DNA from 2 places in the Streptomyces sp. NPDC051064 genome. Region 2 is predicted to be linked to the other one. Evidence: riboswitches for the same ligand, from Rfam matches in the RefSeq annotation. Region 2 holds a riboswitch; the other holds the start of a gene.

Region 1 (4,547 bases), on a different contig from region 2:
CGCAACGCCCCGAAGCTCGTGTCCGGCGCCGCGGTGAACCGCCGCCCCGCGGCCCGCGCGACCTCGCCCAGGAACGCCCGCCGGAACGCGTCGCTCTCCAGCGACCCGTGCCAGTGCGTCCCCCAGACCGAGCCGACCCGGCACCCGTCGAGGAACGGCTCGCCGCCGCTCACCTCGGCGACCCCGTGATGGATCTCGTAACCCTCCACCGGCTCCCCGAGCGCCGACCCGACGGGCCGCCCCAGGACCTTCTCCCGGCCGAAACGGACGCGTACGGGCAGCAGCCCGAGCCCCTCGACCAGTCCGGCCCGCGACTCCACGTCGTCCTCGATCCGCTCACCCAGCACCTGGAACCCGCCGCAGATGCCCAGCACCGGGCGGCCCTCCGCAGCCCGCCGCAGCAGGGCGTCGGCCAGCCCCCGCTCGCGCAGCCACGCCAGCGCCTTCACGGTGCCCCGCGTCCCGGGCACGATCACGAGGTCCGCGTCGACGAGCTCCTCCGCCCGGTCCACGAACCGCACCACCACACCCGGCTCGGCCGCCAGCGCGTCCACATCGGTGAAGTTCGACATCAGCGGCACCGCGCACACCGCGACCCGCAGCACGTCCTCGCCGTGCGGCGGCGCCACGACCGACTCCCGCACGGTGCCGCGCATCGAGACGCGCAGCCCGTCCTCCTCGTCGATGCCCAGCCCGTGGGCGTACGGCAGCACCCCGTACGTCCGCCGCCCCGTGAGCCCGAGCAGCATGTCGAGACCGGGCTCCAGCAGCGACACGTCACCGCGGAACTTGTTGACGAGGTATCCCGCGACCAGCGACTGGTCCTCGGGGCTCAGCAGCGCCGTCGTGCCGAAGAACGAGGCGAACACACCGCCCCGGTCGATGTCGCCGACCACCAGCACCGGAAAGCGCGCGGCCCGGGCGATGCCCATGTTCACGATGTCCGTCCGCCGCAGATTGATCTCGGCAGGACTGCCCGCCCCCTCGCAGATCACGGCGTCATACGTGCCCCGCAGCTGCTCCAGACAGTCCACGACCGTCCCCAGCAGCGCCTCCTGGCGACCGCCGTGGTAGCCGCGCGCACTCATCTCGCCGACCGGCTTCCCCATCAGGACGACCTGGCTCGACCGGTCGCCGCCGGGCTTGAGCAGCACCGGGTTCATCAGCGCGGACGGCTCCACCCGGGCGGCCTGCGCCTGCATCGCCTGGGCGCGGCCGATCTCCGCCCCCTCCCGGGTGACGAACGAGTTCAGCGACATGTTCTGCGCCTTGAACGGCGCGACCTTCACCCCCCGGCGCACCAGCCACCGGCAGATCCCTGCCGTGACGACGCTCTTGCCCGCGTCCGAGGTGGTCCCCGCGACCAGCAGCCCGCCGCTCATCCGACTCTCCGTCCCATGGCCAGCCGCCCCGCCGCGCACACGGCGAGGGCCAGCACACTCACCCGGCGCGACAGCCGCACCGCGCGTTCGATGTCCGTGACCCGCACATCCCGGCCGGCCTCGCCGTTGAGCACCGGCCGGTGCTCGACCCGCCCGCCGTACGCGAGGGTGCCGCCGAGCCGTACGCCCAGCGCCCCCGCGAACGAGGCCTCCACCGGGCCCGCGTTGGGGCTGGGATGCCTGCCCGCGTCCGCCCGCCAGGCCCGGACCGCCTCGCGCGGGCGCCCCCCGGCGGCCACGGCGAGCACGGCGGTGAGCCGGGCCCCGGGCCAGCCGGCGGCGTCGTCGAGCCGGGCCGACGCCCAGCCGTAGCGCCGGTAGCGGGGCGACTTGTGCCCGACCATGGCGTCGAGCGTGTTGACGGCCCGGAAGGCCACCAGCCCGGGCACTCCTCCGAGCGCGCCCCACACGAGGGCTCCCACGACGGCGTCGGAGGTGTTCTCGGCGACGGACTCCACCACGGCGCGGGCGATCTGCTGCCCGTCCAGCGACTGCGGGTCGCGGCCGCACAGATGCGGCAGCCGCTCCCGGGCCAGCTCGATGTCCCCGGCGGCCAGCGCCCCGCCGATGGCGCGGGCCTCGCGCCCCAGCGAGGTGCCCCCGACGACGGACCAGGTGGCGGCCGCGGTCAGCGCCACGGCGGCGGCGGGACGGTTCCGGGCGGCACGCGCGGCCAGGACGGCGGCGCCCGTGGCGCCCCCGGCACAGACGAGCGTGTGCAGGACGCCCCAGCCGCGGTGGTCGCGCCACAGGCGGCGCTCGGCGCCCGCCGCTGCACGCCCGAAGGCGGCGACGGGGTGGCCACGCCGGGGATCACCGAACAGCAGGTCGCCGATCAGGCCGGCGGCGGCTCCGTACGCGAAGATGCGGTCGGCTCGCACCGCTCAGCCGGCCGTCGCGCCTCGGAGGACCTTCGTGACGGGGGGTGAAGCGACCGACGCAGGGCAGCCAGACATGGCGTATGTCCTCACTCAGGGTCCGCGCCCTGGTTCGACGTGACCGGCGACGAGAGTCTCCTGGCTTCCGGATCCGCAGTTCCTCCGGCCTTCCAGCCCGCGGTGGCGGGCCGTGACTTCCGTGTGGAGGCTGCTCCCCGGTGACAGTGGCGGGACCGCGCCGGATTCGCACCGGCTTCCTCTCCTGTCGCCGTAAATGGCTCCGGCAGTCCACCATGCCCCGTGAACGCCCGTCAACCTGCCGTTGACCTGCGAGGCTTCAATGTGCTCAGACGCACACCGGGCCGGACACACGTGGTGTGTCCGGCCCGGGCGGGAGTCCGCGTGGGAGCGGTCAGGCGACGATCAGATAGATCCCGTACGCGACCGCCGCCGCGCACAGCCCGAAGCAGGCGTACGCGCCGGTGCGCACCAGGCCGTTGGCACCGCCGCCGCCCTGCGCGGCCGACGTCTGCCTGGCCATGCCCGTGATGCCGAGGGTGAAGAGGCCGACCAGTGCGACGGTGACCACGAGGCTGACGCCGAAGACGGACGCGAGAGCTGCCCAGTCGATGTTCATGCGGATTCGTCCTTACACCGTGGCCGGGTCGGCCGGGGTTCCGGCCGTCGTGGCCGGGGCCGAGATGGTGGTCTTGAGCTCCGGTACGACGGCACCGGCGGGCGGCGGGCTGACCGCGGAGACGGCGGTGGTGACGACGCCCGCGGGCTCGGCCTCCGCGTTCACGTTGGTGTGGTCGACCGGCTTGCGGCGCGACAGCAGCCAGATGGCTCCGGAGCCCGCGACGAGGAGGACGGCGACCACCCCGACGCCCCAGGGCCCCTGCTTGGTCAGGAACTCGGCGCCCGCGCCCATCAGACCGGCGGCCGGCAGGGTCAGGCCCCAGGCGACGAACATCCGGGTGGCGGTGGACCAGCGGACCACGCCTCCCTTGCGTCCGAGACCCGCGCCCATGACGGCACCGGAGCAGGACTGCGTGGTGGAGAGGGAGAAGCCGAGGTGCGAGGAGGCCAGGATGACCGTGGCCGCGCTCGTCTGGGCCGCGAAGCCCTGCGGCGGACGCAGGTCGGTGAGGCCGCTGCCCATGGTGCGGATGATGCGCCAGCCGCCGAGGTAGGTGCCCATCGCGATGGCGATACCCGCGGAGGCGATGACCCAGACCGGCGGGTTGGAGCCGGGAGAGAGGACGCCACCGGTGACCAGGGCCAGGGTGATGATGCCCATGGTCTTCTGCGCGTCGTTGGTGCCGTGGGCGAGCGAGACGAGACCGGCCGAGGCGATCTGGCCGGCGCGGTACCCCTTGGCGGTCGACTTCAGCTGCGCCTCGTCGGTGATCTTCCGGTTGAGGCGGTACGTCAGCTTCGTGGCCAGCAGCGCGGCGAGACCGGCCACGACCGGGGCGGCGATCGCGGGCAGCAGGACCTTCGTGACGACGGTGCCGCCATTGATCGAGGACCAGCCGGCCGACATGACCGCGGCGCCGATGAGGCCGCCGAAGAGTGCGTGGGAGGAACTGGAGGGCAGGCCGACCAGCCAGGTCAGCAGATTCCACAGGATCGCGCCGACGAGCGCCGCGAAGATGACCTCGGTTCTGAGGCCGTTCTCGTTGATGATCCCGCCGGAGATGGTCTTGGCGACCTCCACCGACAGGAACGCGCCGACGAGGTTGAGAACGGCGGACATGGCCACCGCTGTCTTGGGCTTGAGAGCGCCGGTCGAGATGGTGGTGGCCATCGCGTTGGCGGTGTCGTGGAAACCGTTCGTGAAATCGAACACGAGAGCTGTCACGATCACAATCGCGAGCAGCAGCGTGATGTGTTCCATTTACCCAGGCAATCGTTCGACGTCAGTGGCACGTGGAACGTAAGCAACCAGGGTGAACGGAAGATGAACTGGGCAGGGCGGCACGGTGACCCCAACCGTGTGCACCGGTTCCGCTTGTGTGCGCGAGGGGTGGGCCCGACCGCCGCCGCCGGTGCGGGGCCCGGCGCCGCCCGATGCGGGGGATCTTGACCGGGACCGATTCGCTCCGTCGGGGAGACATCGGTCACGTGACTCTAGGATTCCCCGTATGGGTGACATGGATGAGCGTGCTGTCGAACAGGCGTGGGACGGTGTCGTCGCGACGGCCCGCAGGACGGCGGCGGACGG
Region 2 (4,547 bases):
AGCCCGCGAGTTCCTCGGGGGTGCGGGGACCGGGCGTCGACGTGTCCAGCAGGCCGTGCGTGCGCAGCAGTCGGGCGGTCGCGATGCCCCACGGCAGCCGCAGCCCGGCCTCCTCCAGGAGATCCGTACGGGCGAGCATTGCCGGCGCCGGCCCGGCGCGGACACCCGAGGGGGTGAGGAGCGCGGCGTCGTCGGCCCAGCGCAGGGCCAGGTCGACGTCGTGCGTGGCCATCATGACGGTGGTGCCGCTCTCCCGGAGGGTGCCCAGCGTGGAGAGCAGCCGCTCCTGACCGTCCGGGTCGAGTCCGGCGGTCGGCTCGTCGAGGATCAGCACCCGGGGCCTCATCGCGACCGCGCCCGCGATGGCGGTCCGTTTGCGCTGCCCGTACGAGAGCAGGTGGGTGGGCCGGTCCGCCAGCGCCGTGATGTCGAGGGCGCCCAGCGCCTCGTCCACCCGGGCCCGCACCTCGCTGTCGGGCAGCCCGAGGTTCAGCGGTCCGAAGGACACGTCCTGGGAGACGGACGCGGCGAACAACTGGTCGTCCGGGTCCTGCACCACCAGTTGGACCGTCGTGCGCAGCCGGGTCAGGCCCTTCCGGTCGTACGTGACCGGGCGGCCCTCCACCGTCAACTGCCCCTCACGGGGGCGCAACCCGCCGCTGAGCAGACGCATCAGCGTGGTCTTCCCACTGCCGTTCCGGCCGAGCAGGGCGAGCGCACGCCCCGCCCGCGCCTCGAAGTCGAGGCCGCTGAGCACGGCAGGGCCGTCCTCGTACGCGAAGGACGCGCCCCGCAGGGCGAGCAGTACGGATTCGCTCATGAGAGGGGCCTTTCCAGGACGAGCGTCAGCACGATGAGGGTCGCGAGCAGGGTGACGCTCACGGCCACGAACCGGCCGGAGACACGAGCGTCGGGGACCAGGACGCGCAGGGTCCCGTCGTAACCACGCCCGGCGAGCCCGGTCTGGAGCCGTGCCGCGCGGTCGAAGGCCCTGATGAACGCGGTGGCCCCCAGCCCCGCCAGCGACCGCCAGGCGGCGGCCCGAGTGGTGTGCCCGAGCCGGGCCGCCTGGGCCTCCCTGACCCGGCGCACCGAGTCGAGGAGCAGGAAGCTCATGCGGTACGTCACCAGGGCGACGTCCACCACCGGCGCCGGCACCCCCGCCCTGACCAGGCGCGGCAGCAGGTCGGACATCGGGGTGGTGAAGGCGAACAGCAGCACTCCGAGCGACGCCGCCGAGGTGCGCAGCAGCAGTTCCCCGGCACGGACCGGCCCCCCGTCGGCCGGTGTCACGAGTCCCTCCGGCCCGCCGACCTGTACGAGCAGTGTGGCCGCCCCGGTCACGCAGAAACCCAGGGGAACCCGGTAGGCCCGCCAGAGTTGGCGGGCGGGTACACCGGCCGGCCCCAGCAGCACGGTGACGGCGGTGAGGAGGATCAGTGCGGCTCCCGGCCAGGGCGGCAGCGAGATCGCCAGAATGGTGAGTCCCAGACCGAGTACGGCTTTGTCCACGGGATGGCGGCGGCGCCAGCGACTGCTGTGCGCCGCCGCGTCGATCGGCAGCACGAGTCTCAGTCCCCCCGGGCCGCGGGTTCCCCGGCGCCGGAGCCGTCCTGCTGCACGCTCGCGCGCAGCTCGCCCTGGCGGCGCCCGCGTCGCAGACCGAAGTAGTAGGCGAGGACGCCCGCGCCCAACGCGGCCTGGAGGGCGAACAGCGCCGACTCGATCTCGCCGGACGGTGGTTCGTACAGCGGGGAGAACCAGGGTTCGTATGCGGGATCGATCTCGGTGATCGCCGTCTCGGCCTGGGCGTCGGAGCCTGTGAACGGCTCCTTCTCGTCGTCGCCGAGGCCGAGGGCCAGCGGCAGGACGGCCAGCGCGGCCACGACGAGCAGCAGAAGGGTGTTGATCTTCGTGTTCCTGTTCATCGGGCCACCGCCTCGGTCTCGGCCGTCCTGGTCCGGTCCCGCCTGCCGGCGAGGAACACACCGAGCCGGGTCAGATCTCCCTTGCTGGACTGCACGAGGAGCCGCATGACCAGAACGGTCAGGAGCCCCTCGCTCACCGCCAGTGGGATCTGGGTGACCGCGAAGATGGAGCCGAACTTGCCGAGCGCGCCCAGGAAGCCGGTGCTCGGGTCCGGGAAGGCGAGCGCCAGCTGCACGCTCGTGACGCAGTACGTCGACAGGTCGGCGACGAACGCGCCGAAGAACACCCCCACCATCAGCGGCACGTCGTACCGGCGCAGCAGCCTGTAGACCGCGTACCCCGCCCAGGGCCCCACGATCGCCATCGAGAAGACGTTGGCACCCAGCGTGGTCAGCCCGCCGTGGGCGAGCAGGAGCGCTTGGAACAGCAGGATGATGGTGCCCAGGACCGCCATGATCGGCGGACGGAACAGGATGGCCCCCAGCCCCGTGCCCGTGGGATGCGAGCAGCTCCCGGTCACGGAGGGGATCTTCAATGCGGAAAGAACGAACGTGAAGGCCCCGGAAGCCCCCAGAAGCAGCGTGCTCTCGGGGTTCTCCCGGACTTCACGCGTGAGTGACCGGACTCCGTGGACGACGAACGGCGCGGACGCGACACCCCAGGCGATCGCGTGCGCCGGAGGCAGAAAACCCTCGGCAATGTGCATGACTCAGCAGACCCTCTCCAGCACCTCGTGGATGGTTGAAGTGCCTTGGCCGGTCTCCTGGCTTACGGGTACCACCGCCCGAACTCCGCCTTCCCGGGTCACAAGGACCCAGTGGCTGCCCGCGAGGGCCGGAGCCGGACTTCCCGATCACAGTGGCGAGGGCCGCACCGGCATCACACCGATTTCCCGTTCACCAAGGCGTGGCGACAGTAGTGCCAGGTGGGGGACGATGACAAGCGGGCCTGAGGTCACCGAGGGCCGCCACCGGCCCTGCCGGGCGGGGCCCGGTGGTCTCCCGCGCCGACGGCCGCGACGGACGGCGCGGGGGATCGCGGCGGCAACCGTCACGGTCCTCCGGCCTCGCGTCGCTCGTGCGTGGGGGCCAGGCACTCCCGCACGACGGTGACGCCGTCCGGCTCCTGGCCGTCCGGGTGGTCGACCGTCAGCGTGTCGTACATGCGGATGAGGCGGGGCTGCGCAGCCTGCCCAGGAGTCCGGCCTGCTCGGCGGGTCGGCGTACACCGCGGACGACAGCCCGCGCCGGCGCGCGCCTTCTACGGGCGGCGCCCCCAGGCGGAGACCAAGGGGGCCGTCGCCAGGTCGAGTCGTCCGGTGGCGACGTTGGACAGGTGGCGGTCGATGTCCTCGTCGGTCGCGATCCCCGCCGCCACGAGCCGGCCACGGATCTGCCGGACCGTCGCTGCCTCGAGAACGGTGCAGGCCGGCGAGGTGATCGGGAAGTAGGCATCCGCCTGTACGTCGTCGAGGCCGCCTTCGCGCAGCAGCCGGGGCAGTGTCCGGCCGTACGTGAGATCGGCACCGCGTGCGGCCATGAGCTCACGGAACCCGGAGCGCAGACGGTTGGCGAGCCGCTGCTCGGGGCCCGACTCGTCCGGGCACAGCAGAGGCTGCAGCCCCGGATCGGCATCCTCCAGGAGCAGCACACCACCCGGTCGCAGCGCCTGGATCATGCGGCGCAGCGCCTCCGCGCGGTCGACGACGTGCACCAGGACCAGCCGGGCGTGCACGAGGTCGAAGCCACCCGGCGGCGGAGGGTCGGCGGCGACGTCATGGCGCATGACCTCGACGACTTCGGAGGCGGCTTCGCGTGCCCAGGACACGTCGATGTCGGTGCAGACCACCTGCCCCGTTGCTCCGACCCGCTCGGCAAGACCCGCGGGCACGGAGGGGCCGCCCGCCCCGACCTCCCAGCACCGCATGCCCCGGGTGATGCCGATCCGGTCGACGTGCCGGAACGTCACCGGATCGAACAGCTCGGACAGCGCACCGAATCGGATGCCTGCCTCCGACTGCTGGTTGTCCAGCAGATACCCGTGGTCCGTGCTGTGATCGGCCATGCCCTGCGCCACCGTCTCTCTCCGTCCGTACACGAAGTCCACCACGCGGCGCCCGCTCCCCGCCAACCGGTCCGGGCGTCCTCCGGACCGCGCGGTGAGCCCCCGGCCCCGGGGGCCACGGGTCACAGGAGCCGCTTGCGCCCCCAGAGGATGACGAAGGTGGCGACGGCGGCGGCGACGGCGAGCATGATGCCGGCTCCGAGCCACTGCATCGTCTGCATCTGGGAGACGGGGAGGTAGTCCATGGACCAGCCGATGACGTGCTTGGACTCCAGGCAGGCGGTGTGCGCCCGGTCGTTCTCCACCTGGTCGAGGCAGGTGGTCCAGTCCAGGCGGTCTCCGGAGCCGGTGAGGAAGTAGGTGCCCTGTCCCTGCTGCTCCGCCTGGACAGGCAGCTCCGGCCGTACCGCACCGGGCCCGACGCCCTTGTCGGTGCTGACCGACATGATGTGTCCCAGGCTCCGCCAGAGTTCGTCCCAGACGAACCCGATCGCCACGACGATGCCGAGCGTGACCACCATCGACACCAGCGTGCGGCGCAGGAGCAGGCCGAC

Evidence for each region. A riboswitch is a leader RNA that binds a small molecule or an ion and turns the genes downstream of it on or off. The one in region 2 is predicted to bind cobalamin.
Region 1: it holds a riboswitch for cobalamin, as region 2 does, so the genes downstream of both, ACIBCU_RS00300 (cobalamin biosynthesis protein) here and ACIBCU_RS33085 (energy-coupling factor ABC transporter permease) in region 2, are expected to answer to the same signal.

The regions. Positions count from the first base shown of each region.
Region 1 covers NZ_JBITFK010000001.1:51,291-55,837, reverse strand. The annotation lists gene ACIBCU_RS00305 (cobyric acid synthase) at 1-1,382, opposite strand, end outside; gene ACIBCU_RS00300 (cobalamin biosynthesis protein) at 1,379-2,323, opposite strand; cobalamin riboswitch at 2,452-2,581, opposite strand; gene ACIBCU_RS00295 (hypothetical protein) at 2,733-2,957, opposite strand; gene ACIBCU_RS00290 (inorganic phosphate transporter) at 2,970-4,220, opposite strand; gene ACIBCU_RS00285 (class II aldolase/adducin family protein) at 4,468-4,547, shown strand, end outside.
Region 2 covers NZ_JBITFK010000011.1:138,796-143,342, forward strand. The annotation lists gene ACIBCU_RS33070 (energy-coupling factor ABC transporter ATP-binding protein) at 1-820, opposite strand, end outside; gene cbiQ (cobalt ECF transporter T component CbiQ) at 817-1,566, opposite strand; gene ACIBCU_RS33080 (energy-coupling factor ABC transporter substrate-binding protein) at 1,572-1,928, opposite strand; gene ACIBCU_RS33085 (energy-coupling factor ABC transporter permease) at 1,925-2,635, opposite strand; cobalamin riboswitch at 2,665-2,870, opposite strand; gene ACIBCU_RS33090 (methyltransferase domain-containing protein) at 3,190-3,993, opposite strand; gene ACIBCU_RS33095 (ABC transporter permease) at 4,116-4,547, opposite strand, start outside.